Regions from separate parts of the Pseudomonas sp. RT6P73 genome, predicted to be linked through region 3. Evidence: predicted binding sites of a transcription regulator. Region 3 holds the regulator's gene; each other region holds the start of a gene.
The links. Region 3 encodes FliA, which starts transcription of late flagellar genes. Its sites were predicted from a motif close to CTAAAGTTTNNNNNNNNNNNGCCGNTAA; they were not measured.
Positions count from the first base shown of each region.

Region 1: ACYZT6_RS26310 (methyl-accepting chemotaxis protein) is a predicted target of FliA. The motif match lies at 2,204-2,231, and genes of this name have one in related genera.
Region 2: ACYZT6_RS27975 (methyl-accepting chemotaxis protein) is a predicted target of FliA. The motif match lies at 3,891-3,918, and genes of this name have one in related genera.

Region 1 is NZ_JBUBUV010000002.1:5,702,682-5,708,253, forward strand. It holds gene ACYZT6_RS26310 (methyl-accepting chemotaxis protein) at 122-2,098, opposite strand; gene ACYZT6_RS26315 (LysR substrate-binding domain-containing protein) at 2,282-3,202, opposite strand; gene ACYZT6_RS26320 (NorM family multidrug efflux MATE transporter) at 3,362-4,756, shown strand; gene ACYZT6_RS26325 (putative bifunctional diguanylate cyclase/phosphodiesterase) at 4,867-5,572, opposite strand, start outside.
Region 2 is NZ_JBUBUV010000002.1:6,062,377-6,067,948, reverse strand. It holds gene ACYZT6_RS27985 (amino acid adenylation domain-containing protein) at 1-1,263, shown strand, start outside; gene ACYZT6_RS27980 (SRPBCC family protein) at 1,291-1,758, shown strand; gene ACYZT6_RS27975 (methyl-accepting chemotaxis protein) at 1,895-3,775, opposite strand; gene ACYZT6_RS27970 (sigma-70 family RNA polymerase sigma factor) at 4,078-4,578, shown strand; gene ACYZT6_RS27965 (FecR domain-containing protein) at 4,578-5,572, shown strand, end outside.
Region 3 is NZ_JBUBUV010000002.1:1,286,227-1,291,798, reverse strand. It holds gene ACYZT6_RS06355 (chemotaxis protein CheA) at 14-2,245, opposite strand; gene ACYZT6_RS06350 (protein phosphatase CheZ) at 2,300-3,088, opposite strand; gene ACYZT6_RS06345 (chemotaxis response regulator CheY) at 3,111-3,482, opposite strand; gene fliA (RNA polymerase sigma factor FliA) at 3,650-4,390, opposite strand; gene fleN (flagellar synthesis regulator FleN) at 4,387-5,217, opposite strand; gene flhF (flagellar biosynthesis protein FlhF) at 5,334-5,572, opposite strand, start outside.

The DNA.
Region 1 (5,572 bases), 4.4 Mb from region 3:
TTGAGGTGAGCCCAATCGCGGGCAAGCCCGCTCCCACAGGATTTGTGTCGTTCACAAGAGGCTGGAACGATCTATACCCTGTGGGAGCGGGCTTGCCCGCGATAGCTTTTTCAGAGGCGACTCAACGAAACCGGTCAACCTCATGACGCAAGTCCGCCGCCAGCTTCTCCAGCTCTTTGGCAGTCACCGCCAGGTTCGACACCACTTCACGCTGCTCACTGTTCGCCAGCGCAATGCTTTGCAGGTTGCTGCTGAGCAACGTCGCGGTGCTGCTCTGCTCCTGAGTTGCAGTGGTGATCGCCGCAAATTGCTGGCCCGCCGAGCGGCTCTGCTCATCGATCCGCGCCAGGGCCGAGGCCACATTGGCGTTTCGTGACAAGCCTTCCTGCATCAGCACATTGCCTTGTTCCATGGTGCTGATGGCGTTGCCGGTTTCCTGCTGGATGCTTTGAATCATCCCGGAAATCTCATCAGTGGCCTGACGCGTACGCGAAGCCAGGTTGCGCACCTCGTCGGCCACCACCGCAAAACCACGACCCTGCTCACCGGCACGGGCCGCTTCGATGGCCGCGTTCAGCGCCAGCAGGTTGGTTTGATCGGCAATCGAGGTAATCACCCCGACGATGCCGCCGATTTCCTGGGAGCGCTGGCCGAGGGTGTTAATCACCGTCGCGGTGCTGTTCAAGGCGCCAGCAATTTGCTCCAGCGACGAGGAAGCCTCGTCCATCGACGTACGACCGATCTGCGTTTGTTGTGCGTTTTCCTGGGCCAGACGCTGGGTGTTGCCCATGTTGTCGGCGATGTTCAGGGACGTCGCGCTGAACTCTTCCACGGCGCCGGCCATGCTGGTGATTTCGCCCGACTGCTGCTCCATCCCTTCATAGGCACCACCGGACAGGCCGGACAAGGCCTGGGCACGGCTGTTGACCTCGCCGGAAGCCTTGCGGATGTGCTCGACCATGGTCGACAACGCCTGGCTCATCTGGTTGAAGGCACGGGCCAGCTGACCGATTTCGTCATTGCTCGACACGCTCAGGCGCACACTCAAATCACCGGCGCCCAATGCTTCTGCCTGACGCACCAGATCCCCCAACGGCGCGAGCTTGCTGCGCAGCAGCCAGACTGCCGAGCCGACCGCGATCAACATCGCCAGCAGACTGCCGATCGCCAATTGAATGCCGACACTCCAGGTCACGGCGCTGATTTCGGCTTGCGGCATGCTCGCCACCACCGACCACGGGCCGCCTTCAAACGGCACGGCCACGCTGTAGAAGTCTTCGGACTTGTCGCTCCAGAAATCGCCCTTGCCCGGGGTTTTCGCCAGATCGACGATGGCCGGGACTGCCTGATCCAGCGCTTGCACGCCCGCGATCGGCACCAGCCATTTGCGCTGTTCATCGAGCAACGCCAGCGAGCCGGTCTGGCCGATGCGGAAGCGCTTGAGATTCTCGAACTGCGCGTTCTGCGCGTCGGTGTAATCGAATCCTACGAACAGCACGGCAATCACCTTACCGCCGCTGTCACGTACAGGGGTGTACTGCGTCATGTAGGAGCGGTCGAAGAGCAAGGCGCGACCAACGTAGCTCTGCCCCGCCATCAATCGTGCATAGGCCGGATTAGCGTGATCCAGCAAGGTGCCGATGGCCCGGTTGCCATCCTGTTTGGTCAGGGATGTACTGACCCGAACGAAGTCTTCGCCGCTGCGCACAAACACCGTCGCAACGCCCGCGGTCATTTGCTTGAACTCGTCCACTTCCTTGAAGTTGTTGTTCAACACTTCGCTGCCCAAGTGCAGGCCAGGGGTCTGGGTGCCCGCCACGGCAACCGGCTCTTCCGGGTGCACGCTCAGACCCGCGCTGAAGCGTTTCTCGAACAGACCGGCCAAGCGCTGGGTGCTCTCACGCAACGTGCCGTGAAAGGTACTCAACTGATCGGCCAGCAACCGGGCTTCACTGGCCAGGTGCTCTTCGCGGGTGGCGAGGTTGGCGGTGTCCAGCGAACGCAGAGCGAACACGGTGCTGCCAGTGATGACAATCGCCAGTATCACGGCAAGCGCAAGACCAAGCTGTGAGGCGATCCGGGCACGAGGTTGAGACATGACAGCTCCTGGCCAAGTGACCGGATCATCCTGATCACGACGCGCACTCGGCAAAATTCTAATAAGGGAATTACGTCGAACCTGCACGAAGGTTCCACCTGCAGATTTTCGGCGGCAAATCTGAATACTTGAGTAATTAGCCGGGATATGGCGCAAAGCCTCTATTGCACAGGCTCTATCGATTCAGCTCAAGCGCTCGACATCCGGTAAATCCATGGCCCGGACCTCGCCTTGGAGGAAATCGCTGAGCCTGCGCAAACGTTCACCTCCAGGGCGGGTTTTCGGCCAGACGAGGTAATAATGCTCACCGCTGGCCACGGCAGTCGGCCACGGCAAACTCAGACGGCCCTGAGCGACATCCTCCGCCACCATCAGCAAATCCCCCATGGACACGCCGTAGCCCCGCGCCGCAGCAATCATGCCCAGCTCCAGCGTGTCGAACACTTGCCCGCCCTTGAGCGACACCTGATCAGCCAGACCCATGCGTTGCAGCCATGTGCGCCAGTCACGCCGGTCCGGTGCGGGGTGCAGCAGTTCAGTGCTGGCCAGACGCGCGACATCCCACGGTTGATCGTCCATCAGGTTCGGCGCACCGACCGGGATCAACTCTTCCGGGAACAGCAGCGTCGCCTCCCAGTCCGGGGGAAAATTCCCTGTGCTGAGGATGACGGCGCAGTCGAAGGGTTCGTGGTTGAAGTCCACGGTGTCGATGTCCATCCAGGCGCTGGTCAACTGCACTTCATTGCCCGGTTGCAAGTGCCGGAAGCGGCTCAGGCGCGCCAACAGCCAGCGCATGGTCAACGTCGACGGGGCTTTCATGCGCAGGATGTCATCCTCGGCGCGCAAGGTATTGCAGGCGCGTTCAAGCGCGGTAAAACCTTCACGAATGCCGGGCAGGATCAGCCGCGCTGACTCGGTCAGTTGCAGGTTGCGTCCGCTGCGATGAAACAGCCGGCAGGCAAAATGCTCTTCGAGCGTACGAATGTGTCGACTGACCGCGCTTTGGGTGATCGACAGTTCTTCCGCGGCGCGGGTAAACGAGCTATGCCGCGCCGCCGCTTCGAATGCGCGCAGGGCATACAAGGGAGGAAGACGACGGGACATTCGGAAAGCTCCTATAGCGCGGTTTGGCCACGTTAGCAGAAACTTGTCAGCATGAGTCTGACTCATGCCACCCATCCTTTTTATCCCTTTGTGAAAACCCCGCAGAGCGCCGAGAATCGGCTCTCTCCTGTTCTCTCTGATAATCGAGGCGTGATGACCATGCAGCATCCAGCACGTACCGAACTCTGGGCCATCCTGCGGCTGGCGGGGCCGTTGATTGCCTCGCAGTTGGCGCACATGCTGATGGTCCTCACCGACACTTTGATGATGGCGCGCCTGAGTCCGGAAGCGCTGGCCGGTGGCGGCCTGGGCGCGGCGACTTATTCGTTCGTGTCGATTTTCTGCATCGGCGTGATCGCGGCGGTCGGCACCCTGGTGGCGATCCGTCAGGGCGCGGGCGATATCGTTGGCGCCGCGCGACTGACCCAGGCCGGATTGTGGCTGGCGTGGTTGATGGCGTTGGTGGCGGGTCTGCTGCTGTGGAACCTAAAACCGGTGCTGCTGCTGTTCGGCCAGACCGAAACCAACGTCCAGGCGGCCGGGCAGTTTCTGCTGATCCTGCCGTTCGCCCTGCCCGGCTACCTGAGTTTCATGGCTCTGCGCGGTTTCACCAGCGCCATCGGCCGGGCAACGCCGGTGATGGTCATCAGCCTCGGCGGCACCGTGGCCAACTTCCTGCTCAACTATGCGTTGATCACCGGGATGTTCGGCCTGCCGAAAATGGGCCTGGTGGGCATCGGGCTGGTCACGGCGATTGTCGCCAACCTGATGGCCGTGGCGCTGGCGCTGCACATTCGTCGGCATCCGGCTTACGACGCTTATCCGCTGCGTCAGGGTTTGTCGCGGCCTAACCGACAGTATCTGAAAGAACTGTGGCGCCTCGGCCTGCCCATCGGCGGCACCTACGCAGTGGAAGTCGGTTTGTTCGCGTTCGCCGCGCTGTGCATGGGCACCATGGGCAGCACGCAACTGGCGGCGCACCAGATCGCCCTGCAGATTGTTTCGGTGGCGTTCATGATCCCGGCGGGGCTTTCGTACGCGATCACCATGCGCATCGGCCAGCATTACGGCGCCGGGCAGTTGCTCGATGCACGCCTGGCCGGTCGGGTCGGGATCGCCTTTGGCGCCGCGTCGATGCTGGGCTTTGCCATGGTCTTCTGGTTCCTGCCGAATCAGTTGATCGGCTTGTTCCTGGACCACAACGACCCGGCGTTCCAAGACGTCATCAATCTGGCCGTGAGCCTGCTGGCGGTGGCCGCGTGGTTCGAGCTGTTCGACGGTACGCAAACCATCGCCATGGGCTGCATTCGCGGGCTCAAGGACGCCAAGACCACGTTTCTGGTCGGGCTGGGTTGCTATTGGCTGATCGGTGCACCGGCCGCGTGGTGGATGGCCTTCAACTTGAACTGGGGGCCGACGGGCGTCTGGTGGGGATTGGCGTTGGGCTTGGCCTGTGCGGCGGTGAGTTTGACGCTGGCGTTTGAGTGGAAGATGAAGCGGATGATTCGGCGGGAGCCTTCAGTACAGCGTTTCGAAGTCCCTCAGCCAGATTGAGATCCCTGTAGGAGCGAGGCTTGCCCGCGAAGGCGGCGTGTCAGTTAACAAAAATGTCGACTGACACGCCGCCTTCGCGGGCAAGCCTCGCTCCTACAAGGGAGTCGTGTTTAGACCACGACTTCCAGGGCGGGCTGCTGGCTGGAACCGAAGGTCAGATATTCAACCAACTCCGCCAACGGCAACGGCTTGCTGATCAAATACCCCTGCACCTGATCGCAACCAAACCCGCGCAACAAATCCAGTTGCTCCGCCGTCTCCACGCCTTCAGCCACCACTTCAAGATTGAGGTTGTGCGCCAGGTTAATCATGGCGTGCACCAGCTTGCGATTCTCTTCGCGCTCCTCCATGCCGCCGACAAAGCTCTTGTCGACCTTCAGCAAGGCAATCGGCAGGCTGTTGAGGTGCACGAAGGACGAGAACCCGGTGCCAAAGTCATCCAGCGAGAAGCGCACGCCCAGGCGTCCTAGCGCGTCCATGGTCTGCTTCACCAGATCGCTGCGGCGCATGACCGCGGTTTCGGTCAGCTCGAATTCCAGCCATTGCGCCTCGACGCCGCGCTCGGCGATCAGCCGGCTCAGGGTCGACAGCAATTGGCTGTCCTGAAACTGCCGGAACGACAGGTTGATCGCCATGTGCAGCGCCGGCAAACCGCGTTCGCGCAGCGCCTGCATGTCCCGCAGGGCCCGGGAAATCACCCAGTAACCCAGCGGCACGATCAAACCGCTTTGCTCGGCCAGCGGCACGAACTCGCTGGGCGCCAGCAACCCGCGCTCGGCATGCCGCCAGCGCACCAGGGCTTCGAGGCCGACGATC
Region 2 (5,572 bases), 4.8 Mb from region 3:
CGATTGCGTGAGGAATTCGGCCGCAGCATCTCGATCAACCGCTTCATTGAATTGCCGACCATTGCGAAGCTGGCGACCCTGGTGCGCGGCTCCGGCACCGAGGAAGTCCTGAGCGCGCAGGCGCTGGCGGATGCCTTCCGCGAGCTGGATATTAAGCCGCTGCCCATCAGCCGCATGGGCGATGTGCACAAGGTGATCGTCACCGGCGCCAACAGTTTTGTCGGTGTGCACATCGTCGAGGCGTTGCTGGCGTGGGGCGTCAGTGAAGTCGCCTGTCTGGTGCGCGATGGCGGCGGGCAATCGGCGGCGGAGCGCTTCGCTCACGCGTTGCGGGAAAACCGTTTGGAGCATCTGGACCTGAGCCGGGTGCAGGTTTACGCGGCAGACATTACGCGCCCGGCATTGGGTCTCGATGCGGACGTTTACGAGCGTCTCGACCGGGAGTTCGGCGCGTTGGTGCACAACGCCGCTAACGTCAATCATGTGCTCGATTATGAGTCGCTGGCGCGGGACAACGTCGAGCCGATTTTCGAATGCCTTCGACTGTGCGAGGGGCGCAGCAAGAAGATCTTCAATTTCGTCTCCACGTTGTCGGCGTCCAGCACGATTGCCGACGATGGCCGGGTGCTGGAGTTGCCCGCCGCGCAGACCCCACCGATCTACATCAAGAACGGCTACAACCTGTCCAAGTGGGTCGGCGAACGGATCCTCGAACGGGCGCGCGAGCTTGGGGTCCGGGTCAATCTTTATCGCCCCGGCAACATCAGTTTCAACAGCCTGACCGGCGTCTGTCAGCCGCATAAAAATCGCTTGATGCTGATGCTCAAGGGCTCGATTCAGCTCGGCCAGGTGCCGGAGTTCGCGCTGAACTTTGATTTGATGCCGGTGGACTTTCTCGCCCGCTTTATCGCCTTCCACGCCAGCCGTTATTCGCCTGAAAAAGCGGTGTTCAACCTGCACAACCCCGAACCTTTGAGCTGGGACGATTACGTCGCGTCATTCCGCGAGGCTGGCCGGGAGTTTTCCATGGTCAGCGTCGCTGACTGGCAGCAGCAACTGGGCCGGGTCGACAGCGACAACGCGCTGTTCGGCGTGCTCGGTTTCTACCTCAACGGCTTCGAAGAAGACATCGGCGACATCTCGATGATCGGCCACGCCAACGCTCAGGCCGGCGTGCGGCAGATGGGCGCGCACTACCCGGAAAAATCCCCGGCGCTGCTGCGTCGCGGCTGCGACTACCTCAAAGAAATCAATTTCATCTGATTCACTCAAACCCAATGGAGCAACACCATGAGCACTCTGCAACCCGATACCCTGATCAAAAACCCTCAAGGCTGCCACGTCGTGTCTTCTGTGGAAGTGCCGGCTGACGCTGCGAAGGTCTGGGCGGTGGTCGGCAACTTTGCCGGCTTCGATCAATTCATTCCGGCGCTGTCGCACATCGAGATGACGGGCGAAGGCGTGTCGTCGCTGCGCAAGAAATTCTTCAAGGACGGCAACCTGGTGGTCGAGCAACTCAACTCCCGGGATGACCAGGCGATGAACATGACGTGGACCACGATTTACAACACGCTGGGCGTGGCCAATCTGTGGGCGGCGATGAGTGTTGAACCGTTTGGCGCGGGCCAGTCGCGGGCGACCTGGACCATCATTGCCGAACCGGCGCAGGGGGGTGATGAGGCATTGCCGGGGTTCAAGGATTTTGTGCAGGGGTTTGCGGATGATGCGATGAATAATGTGTTGAAGCTGTTTGCTTAAGGCTTTGGTTCAGCGGTGACTGGTCTACCGCTTTCGCGGGCAAGCCCGCTCCCACAGTATTCCGGTCGTACACAAATCTTGTGTTCGCCAAAAATCCTGTGGGAGCGGGCTTGCCCGCGATTGACCCATAACGCGATCAGATCTTGAAGCTATCCACCAACTGCTTCAACCGGTTCGCCTGCAACGACAACGCATCACAATCCTTCAACGTTTCATTGAGGTTGGCCACGCTCTGCTGGTTCAGCAGGTTGATCTGGTTGACGTCGACGTTGAGGGTTTCCACCACCGCTGTCTGCTCTTCCGTCGCCGCGGCCACCGACTGGTTCATGCCGTCGATTTCGCCGATGCGCTGGGTCACGCTGACCAGTCGCAGACCTGCCTGGTTTGCCACTTCGACAGTCTCTTCGCTGGAGACCTGACTGGCGTTCATGGTCGTCACTGCTTCGCGAGAACCGATCTGCAGCGAGGTGATCATCTTGTGGATCTCTTCCGCCGACTCCTGCGTGCGATGCGCCAGATTACGTACTTCGTCCGCCACCACCGCAAAACCGCGGCCGGCTTCACCGGCACGCGCCGCTTCGATGGCGGCGTTGAGCGCGAGCAAGTTGGTCTGCTGAGAGATGCCTTTGATCACATCCAGAATGTGCCCGATGTTGTCAGTGCTGGCGTTCAGGGTTTCGATCTGGGTGCAGGACAGGCTGATTTTCTGCGACAGCTCGGTCATGGCCAGAATGGTTTTCTCCACCACCTGACGACCGTCGTCCGCCTGTTCGCTCGCGCCGCTGGCGTGCTGCGAAGCATCGGCGGCATTGCGGGCGATTTCCTGAGTAGCGGCGCCCAGTTGGTTGATCGCCGCCGCCACGCTGTTGGTGCGCGCGCTTTGTTCGTCGGAACCGACGATCGAGGCGTTGGACGATGCCATCACACGCTGCGACAAATCGTGAACCTGACGGGTCGCCGAGGACACTTCGGAAATCGACGCGTGAATCCGCTCCACGAACTGGTTGAACGAACCGCCCAACTCGCCGAACTCGTCTTTGCTTTCCACGGCCAGGCGACGGGTCAGGTCTCCCTCGCCCTGGGCGATGTCCTGCATCGCGCGGCCCATGGTGGTCAGCGGGCGCATCAGCACGTTGATCAGCAGGCTCAGCAGCACTGCGATAACGCTCACGGCGATAAACATTGCGATCAGCGCCGAGGTACGGAATTGGCTCAGTGGCGCGTAGGCCTTGTCCTTGTCGATCGACAGACCGATGTACCACTCGGCATTCGGCAAACCGCTCACCGGGGTGAACGAGAGAATGCGGTCCTGCTTGTTCAGGGTGACGTCCTGATTGCCCTTCTCGATGCGCACGCCGGAGTTTGGATAAATGTCTTTCAGGTTTTTCATCACCTGGTCTTTGTCCGGGCTGACGATCACCTGACCGTCGTCGCTGACCAGGAACGCGTGGCCGATGCCACCGAAGTCCACCGAGTTGATGATCTTCACCAGGGTTTCCAGGCTCAGGTCACCGCCGACCACGCCCAGCAACTCACCGTTCTTTTTCACCGGCATCGCGATGGTCACCACCAAACCACCGACGGCGGCCATATACGGCGGCGTCAGCATGGTTTTGTCGGCAGCCACGGCTTGTTTGTACCAGGGACGCTGACGCGGATCGTAACCGTCTGGCATCTTCGCGTCGGGGCGTTGCGTGAACACGCCAGTGGCTTGGCCAACGTAGGTGAACTGGAAGTTCGAGGTGAAGGCCGGTTGATCAACCAGGCCTGGCAGGTCCGCGTTGGCGCCTTGATGAGCGACGTTCTGCGCGAGGTTTTCCAGCACCAGCACACGGCCGCTCATCCAGTTCTGCACGCTGCTGGCGGTCAGATCGCCGGCTTGCTGGACGGAGGATTCGAGGTTTTGCCGGATGGTGCTTCGCTGCAGATAGTCGTTGTACAAAGTGAACAACGCAAAAGCCAGCACCACGACGCCAGAGGCGGCCAGAAGGATTTTATGGCTGAATTTGAGATTCATTTCATGTGACTTCTTATGCAAAAAGTGGGGATGCGTTCCAGGTGCAACATTCCATGTAACAGCGCAGGCGGCATTCTTCGTCCGCTCTACTTTGGTGCACGCATGTCTCACCAGTCTGTCGGCACGAGTCGTAGAAATCTTAGGGGATTGTATGAAATGCCCGGCATTCCCGCCGAACGGCGTGCTAGAGCGGTTGAATAGCACTTTTGTGACGACGGTTGTTCGACCGGCAGTTGCAAATTCCGTGACCCTTGATGACAATGCGACTAATTATCATTTGTGATGTTCGGGCTGTCGCGTTCATGTACACACCTGGGTTTGCCGTTCAGACGCTTTACCGTAGCCATCACGGTTGGCTCAACGCGTGGCTGCGCGCTCGGCTGGGCAATGCCGCCGATGCGGCAGACCTGGCGCAGGACACCTTCGTGCGCCTGCTGCAAAGAACCGAACGCCTGGAACTCAAGGCACCCCGCGCCTTTTTGCGAACCATCGCCCGTGGCTTGGTCATCGACCATTGGCGCCGTGAGGAAATCGAGCGCGCCTACCTGGAAACCATCGCCCACTTGCCCGAAGCACACACCCCGAGTGCCGAAGCGAGGGCGCTGGTGCTCGAATTGCTGGAAAGCATCGCCCGCATGCTTGAAGGCCTGAAGCCGAAAGTGCGTCAGGCCTTTCTGTTGGCGCAGTGCGAAGGACTTACCCACAGGCAGATTGCCGAGCAGATGGGCTTGTCCCTGCGCTCGGTGGAGCGTTATGTCGCTGATGCGCTGTATCACTGCTATGCCTTGCGGTATGAAGCGTGATGCCTGTGGATAACTCGTCACTTCACCGGCGTGGCGAACCTCGTCAGAAGGTGGTCAAACAGGCCATCAATTGGCTGCTGCGGCTGCGCAACAACGCTGCCAATCCACGGTTGCGCCAGCAATGCGATGTCTGGCGCGCTGAGCATTTTGAACACGAATTGGCGTGGCAGCGGGTTCAGTCTCTGCAAGCCGAGTTGAGCAGGAATCTGCGCGCAGTGCCCGGCGCTCAAGTCGCGTTCAATACGCTGGAAAACAGCGCTCAGGGATTGGGACGACGACAAGCTCTGAAGTTGCTGTCGGGAGCATTGCTGATGGGTTCTGCGGGATGGCTGGGCAAGGATGCGGTGGGTTGGCAGCAGTGGACCGCCGACTTCGCCACCGCCACGGGCGAGCGACGTGGTTTCCAGTTGCCCGACGGCACACGCCTGGAGCTCAACACCGCCAGCGCGGCGGATCTCGATTACACCGCGCAGCAACGGCTGATCAAACTGACGCGTGGCGAGATCATTGTGACCCGCGGCGGGATCGACGAAGCGTCTTCATTTGATCGACCGTTGCGGGTGCACAGTCGTCACGGCGTGTATGAAGGTGTGGGGGCGCGGTTCATCCTGCGTCAGGAGGATGACTGCACACGACTCAGTGTCACCAGCGGCATGGTTGCGATTCATTCACCGCGGGCCGCCGACGGTGAGCCGATCCGGGTGCAGGCCGGGCAGAGTTATTTGATCGATCACCACCAGGCGAAGCTGGCTCCGTCGCTGGATATGGATGCCGGTTCGTGGGTCGACGGCCTGATTGTCACTCGCAACATGCGCCTGGGGGATTTTCTCAATGAAGTCGCACGTTACCGGCACGGTTATCTGACGTGCTCAGCGGACATTGCCGACTTGCGACTGTCCGGAGTCTTCCGTCTGGAGAACACCGATAAATTGCTGGCCATCCTCCCGCAGACTCTGCCCGTGCAGTTGCGGTATCGCACTCGTTGGTGGGTGAC
Region 3 (5,572 bases):
CGCTCCACCAGAATCAAATACGCCGTGCGGCGTAACGCTTGAGCATGCTCGGAACATCGAGAATCAGCGCAATGCGACCGTCACCGGTAATGGTGGCGCCCGACATGCCCGGGGTTCCCTGGAGCATTTTGCCCAATGGCTTGATGACCACTTCTTCCTGGCCCACCAACTGGTCGACGACGAAGCCGATCCGCTGAGTGCCCACCGAAAGGATCACCACATGGCCTTCGCGCTGCTCTTCGTGAGCGGCGGAGCTGACCAGCCAGCGCTTGAGGTAGAACAATGGCAGTGCCTTGTCCCGCACGATCACCACTTCCTGGCCGTCCACCACGTTGGTGCGCGACAGGTCGAGGTGGAAGATCTCGTTGACGTTCACCAGCGGGAACGCGAACGCCTGGTTGCCGAGCATGACCATCAGCGTCGGCATGATCGCCAGGGTCAACGGGACCTTGATGACGATCTTCGAGCCTTTGCCTTTGGTCGAGTAGATATTGATGGTGCCGTTGAGCTGGGCGATCTTGGTTTTCACCACGTCCATACCCACGCCACGACCCGACACGTCGGAGATCTCGGTCTTGGTCGAGAACCCCGGGGCGAAGATCAGGTTGAAACAGTCGGACTCGCTGAGGCGGTCTGCCGCATCTTTGTCCATCAAGCCTTTCTTCACAGCAATGCCGCGCAGAACATCAGCGTCCATGCCCTTGCCGTCATCGGAGATGGACAGCAGGATGTGGTCGCCTTCCTGTTCGGCGGACAAAATCACTTTGCCGCTGCGTGGCTTGCCCATCGCTTCGCGTTCGGCCGGCTCTTCGATACCGTGGTCGACCGAGTTGCGCACCAAGTGGACCAGCGGGTCGGCCAAGGCCTCGACGAGGTTCTTGTCGAGGTCGGTTTCTTCGCCGACCAGCTCCAGGTTGATCTCTTTCTTGAGCTGGCGAGCCAGGTCGCGAACCAGGCGCGGGAAGCGCCCGAAGACTTTCTTGATCGGTTGCATCCGGGTCTTCATGACCGCGGTTTGCAGGTCGGCCGTAACCACGTCGAGGTTCGACACGGCCTTGGACATGGCTTCGTCGCCGCTGTTGAGGCCCAGACGGACCAAGCGGTTACGCACCAGAACCAGTTCGCCGACCATGTTCATGATTTCGTCGAGACGCGCGGTATCAACCCGCACGGTGGTCTCGGCTTCACTGGCCGGTTTTTCCGGTGGTGGAGCGGACGGTGCACGGGCCGGAGCCGGTGCTGCAGCAGCAGCTGGCTTCGGCGCTTCGGCTTTCGGCTCGGGCGCTTTGGCAACCGGTTTCGGTGCAGCAACCTTGGCGGCTGGAGCTGCAACCGCAGCACCTGTGCCGACTTCGGTGAACTTGCCTTTACCGTGCAATTCGTCGAGCAGTGATTCGAACTCGTGATCGGAGATCAGATCGCCGCCGGCCGCTTTAGCGGTTGGCCCAGCCGGCGCAGGTACGGCAGCAATGGCCGATTCCAGCGCATCGATAGCAAAGTTGCCCTTGCCGTGCAGCTGATCGAGCAGTGCTTCGAATTCGTCGTCGGTGATGTCGGAGCTGTCGCCTGCCGCTTTCGGGGCAGCCGGTGCAGCAGGCGCTGCCACTGCGTCGACGGCGAACTGGCCTTTGCCGTGCAGTTGATCGAGCAACGACTCGAACTCGGCATCGGTGATTTCGTCGCCGGCCGCCGAATCGGCGGCAGCCACTGGAGCAACTGTCGGCGCTTCGGCTTGAGCCTTGACGGCGTTCAGCGAGTCCAGCAGTTGTTCAAATTCGTTATCGGTGATGTCGCCCGATTCTTCAGCAGCTGGTGCTTCGACCACTTCAGCAACCGGTGCGGTTTCATCAGCCGTTTGCGGCTCGGCCAGACGGGCCAGTGCCGCCAGCAATTCAGGCGTGGCAGCCGTAATCGGGCTGCGTTCGCGCACTTCGGTGAACATGCTGTTCACTGCGTCCAGCGCTTCGAGAACCACGTCCATCAGTTCCGAGTCGACGCGACGTTCACCCTTGCGCAGGATGTCGAACACGTTCTCGGCGATGTGACAGCACTCCACCAGCTCATTGAGCTGGAGGAAGCCGGCGCCCCCTTTTACAGTGTGAAAACCGCGAAAAATTGCATTGAGCAAATCCGCATCATCCGGGCGGCTTTCAAGCTCGACCAGCTGTTCGGACAGTTGCTCTAGAATCTCGCCGGCCTCAACCAGGAAATCCTGAAGGATCTCTTCATCGGCGCCGAAGCTCATTAAGGGGGTGCTCCTACAGGTCTAAAAACCTAAAAAACCTAAAATGCTAAAACTCTAAAATCCTAGGCTGGATAACAAATCGTCCACATCGTCCTGACCGGACACAACGTCTTCTCTTTTATCGGCATGAATCTGCGGACCTTCACCCTGAGAGAGATGTTTTTGCGGATCTTTTTCAGCGAGCATCGCATCACGGTCATGTTCGATACCCGCAAAGCGGTCTACCTGACTGGCCATGAGCACGAGCTTGAGCAGGTTGCTTTCAACTTCGGTGACCAATTGGGTCACGCGTTTGATCACCTGACCGGTGAGGTCCTGGTAATCCTGGGCCAGCAAAATGTCGTTAAGGTTGCTCGACACCGTGCGATTGTCTTCGCTGCTGCGCGTCAGGAAACCGTCGACGCGCCGGGCCAGCTCACGGAACTCTTCAGCTCCGACTTCGCGACGCATGAACCGCCCCCAATCCGTGCTCAACGCCTGGGCTTCTTCGCTCAGGCTGTTGACCAGCGGCGTGGAATTCTCCACCAAGTCCATGGTGCGGTTGGCAGCGGCCTCGGTCAGCTTGACCACATACCCCAGGCGCTCGGTGGCGTCCGTGATCTGGGACACTTCCTCGGCTTGCGGCATGTTCGGGTCAATCTGGAAATTGACGATCGCGCTATGCAGCTCGCGAGTGAGCTTGCCCACTTCCTGATACAGGCCGCGGTCACGGGTCTGATTGAGCTCATGGATCAGTTGCACAGCGTCGCCGAACCTGCCTTTTTCAAGGCTTTCGACCAGTTCGACCGCGTGTTTTTTCAGGGTCGATTCAAAATCGCCCAGTGAAGATTCTTTATGCTCCATAGCTCCCCCGTGGCGCAGTGGATCAACCGATGCGTTCGAAAATCTTCTCGATTTTTTCTTTCAACGCCTGGGCCGTGAAGGGTTTGACCACATAGCCGTTAACACCGGCCTGGGCCGCTTCGATGATCTGCTCGCGCTTGGCTTCAGCGGTCACCATCAACACCGGCAGGTGTTTGAGCTTTTCATCGGCGCGCACGTGGCGCAGCAGATCGATACCGGTCATGCCAGGCATGTTCCAGTCCGTTACCAGAAAGTCGATGCTCCCGCTGTTGAGAACCGGAATGGCAGTAGTGCCATCGTCGGCCTCGACCGTGTTGGTGAACCCAAGGTCACGCAACAGGTTTTTTATGATCCGCCGCATCGTTGAGAAGTCATCAACGATGAGGATTTTCATGTTCTTGTCCAATTCGACCTCCAAGCAGTCTTAAACGCGCCCAGCACCTGGACGCGCCATTTCAATCAATCCGGCAATGCACTCGATGACTGTCTGGAGCACAACAGATCGCGACCGGTGCAGTTCAACACCACACCGGCCTCGTTCGCAGTGTCCCCACACTGCCTTCAGCGCGCTCGCCACTCCCCCAAACGCCCCCGCAAACGGGCCGCGCACTGGCTGTGTAACTGGCTGACCCGAGATTCGCTGACCCCCAGGACCTCACCGATTTCCTTGAGGTTCAGCTCTTCGTCGTAGTACAGCGCCAACACCAGTCGCTCACGCTCCGGCAAATTGGCAATCGCGTCCGCCAGCGCTGCCTGGAAGCGTTCATCTTCCAGATCGCGTGACGGCTCGAGATGAGCACTCGCGCCATCCTCGTGCAGCCCTTCGTGTTCGCCGTCCTGCAACAGATCGTCGAAACTGAATAACCGGCTGCCCAGGGTGTCGTTCAAAATCCCGTAATAATCGTCGAGACTCAATTGGAGTTCGGCCGCAACCTCATGATCTTTAGCGTCACGACCGGTTTTAGCTTCAATCGAGCGAATTGCGTCGCTGACCATACGGGTATTGCGGTGAACCGAACGTGGCGCCCAGTCCCCCTTGCGTACTTCATCGAGCATCGCGCCACGGATTCGAATGCCCGCGTACGTCTCGAAACTCGCGCCTTTGCTGGCGTCATATTTGGTCGATACTTCAAGCAGGCCGATCATCCCGGCCTGGATCAGGTCTTCAACCTGAACACTGGCTGGCAGACGGGCCAGCAAGTGGTAAGCAATGCGTTTGACCAGTGGCGCGTAACGCTCGATCAGCTCGTACTGCGCGTCACGTGCCGACTTCTTGTAGAGGTTGTAGCCACTGGCTGTCATAGGACGGGTCCTGCGGTCTGTTGCACGAGGCGCTCGACGAAAAACTCCAGGTGCCCACGCGGGTTGGCAGGCAGCGGCCAAGTGTCGACCTTCTGCGCGATCGCCTTGAACGCCAGGGCGCACTTGGAACGCGGGAACGCTTCGTAGACTGCACGCTGCTTCTGCACGGCCTTGCGCACGCTTTCGTCGTAAGGCACCGCACCGACGTATTGTAGGGCGACGTCGAGGAAGCGATCAGTGACCTTGGTCAACTTGGCGAACAGGTTGCGACCTTCCTGCGGGCTCTGGGCCATGTTCGCCAGGACGCGGAAGCGGTTCATGCCGTAGTCGCGGTTCAGCAGTTTGATCAGCGCGTAGGCATCCGTGATCGAGGTCGGCTCGTCGCACACCACCAGCAAGACTTCTTGCGCTGCGCGAACGAAACTGACTACCGAGTCACCAATACCCGCAGCGGTGTCGATCACCAATACGTCAAGGTTGTCGCCGATATCGCTGAACGCCTGGATCAGGCCGGCGTGTTGAGCCGGGCTCAGATGAACCATGCTCTGCGTGCCGGACGCGGCCGGGACGATGCGAATACCGCCGGGCCCCTGCAACAGAACGTCGCGCAGCTCACAGCGGCCTTCGATCACGTCGGCCAGGGTACGTTTGGGTGTCAGCCCCAACAGGACGTCGACGTTCGCCAGCCCCAGATCGGCGTCCAGCAGCATGACGCGCCGGCCGAGTTCAGCTAGAGCCAGGGACAAGTTCACTGACACGTTAGTCTTCCCGACGCCACCTTTGCCGCCGGTCACCGCGATCACCTGTACGGGATGCATGCTGCCCATGTTATTTCTTTACCTTGTCTTGCATAGACGGAGGCCACATTACTGGCTGCGCGTTCATGAACTGAACAATGCATGGCAGACCATCGATGTAGGTACAAAAACTGTTCATTAGTACCTCAGCCAACCTGCTTGGTCGGGCTGTGGTAAATATCAGCGAACATGTCAGCCATGGCTTCTTCGCTGGGTTCTTCTTGCATTTGCACGCTTACGGCGCGACTGACCAACTGATGACGACGCGGCAGATGCAAATCATCCGGAATCCGCGGGCCATCGGTCAGATAGGCCACCGGCAATTCATGACTGATCGCCAAGCTTAATACTTCGCCCAGGCTTGCCGTTTCATCCAGTTTAGTCA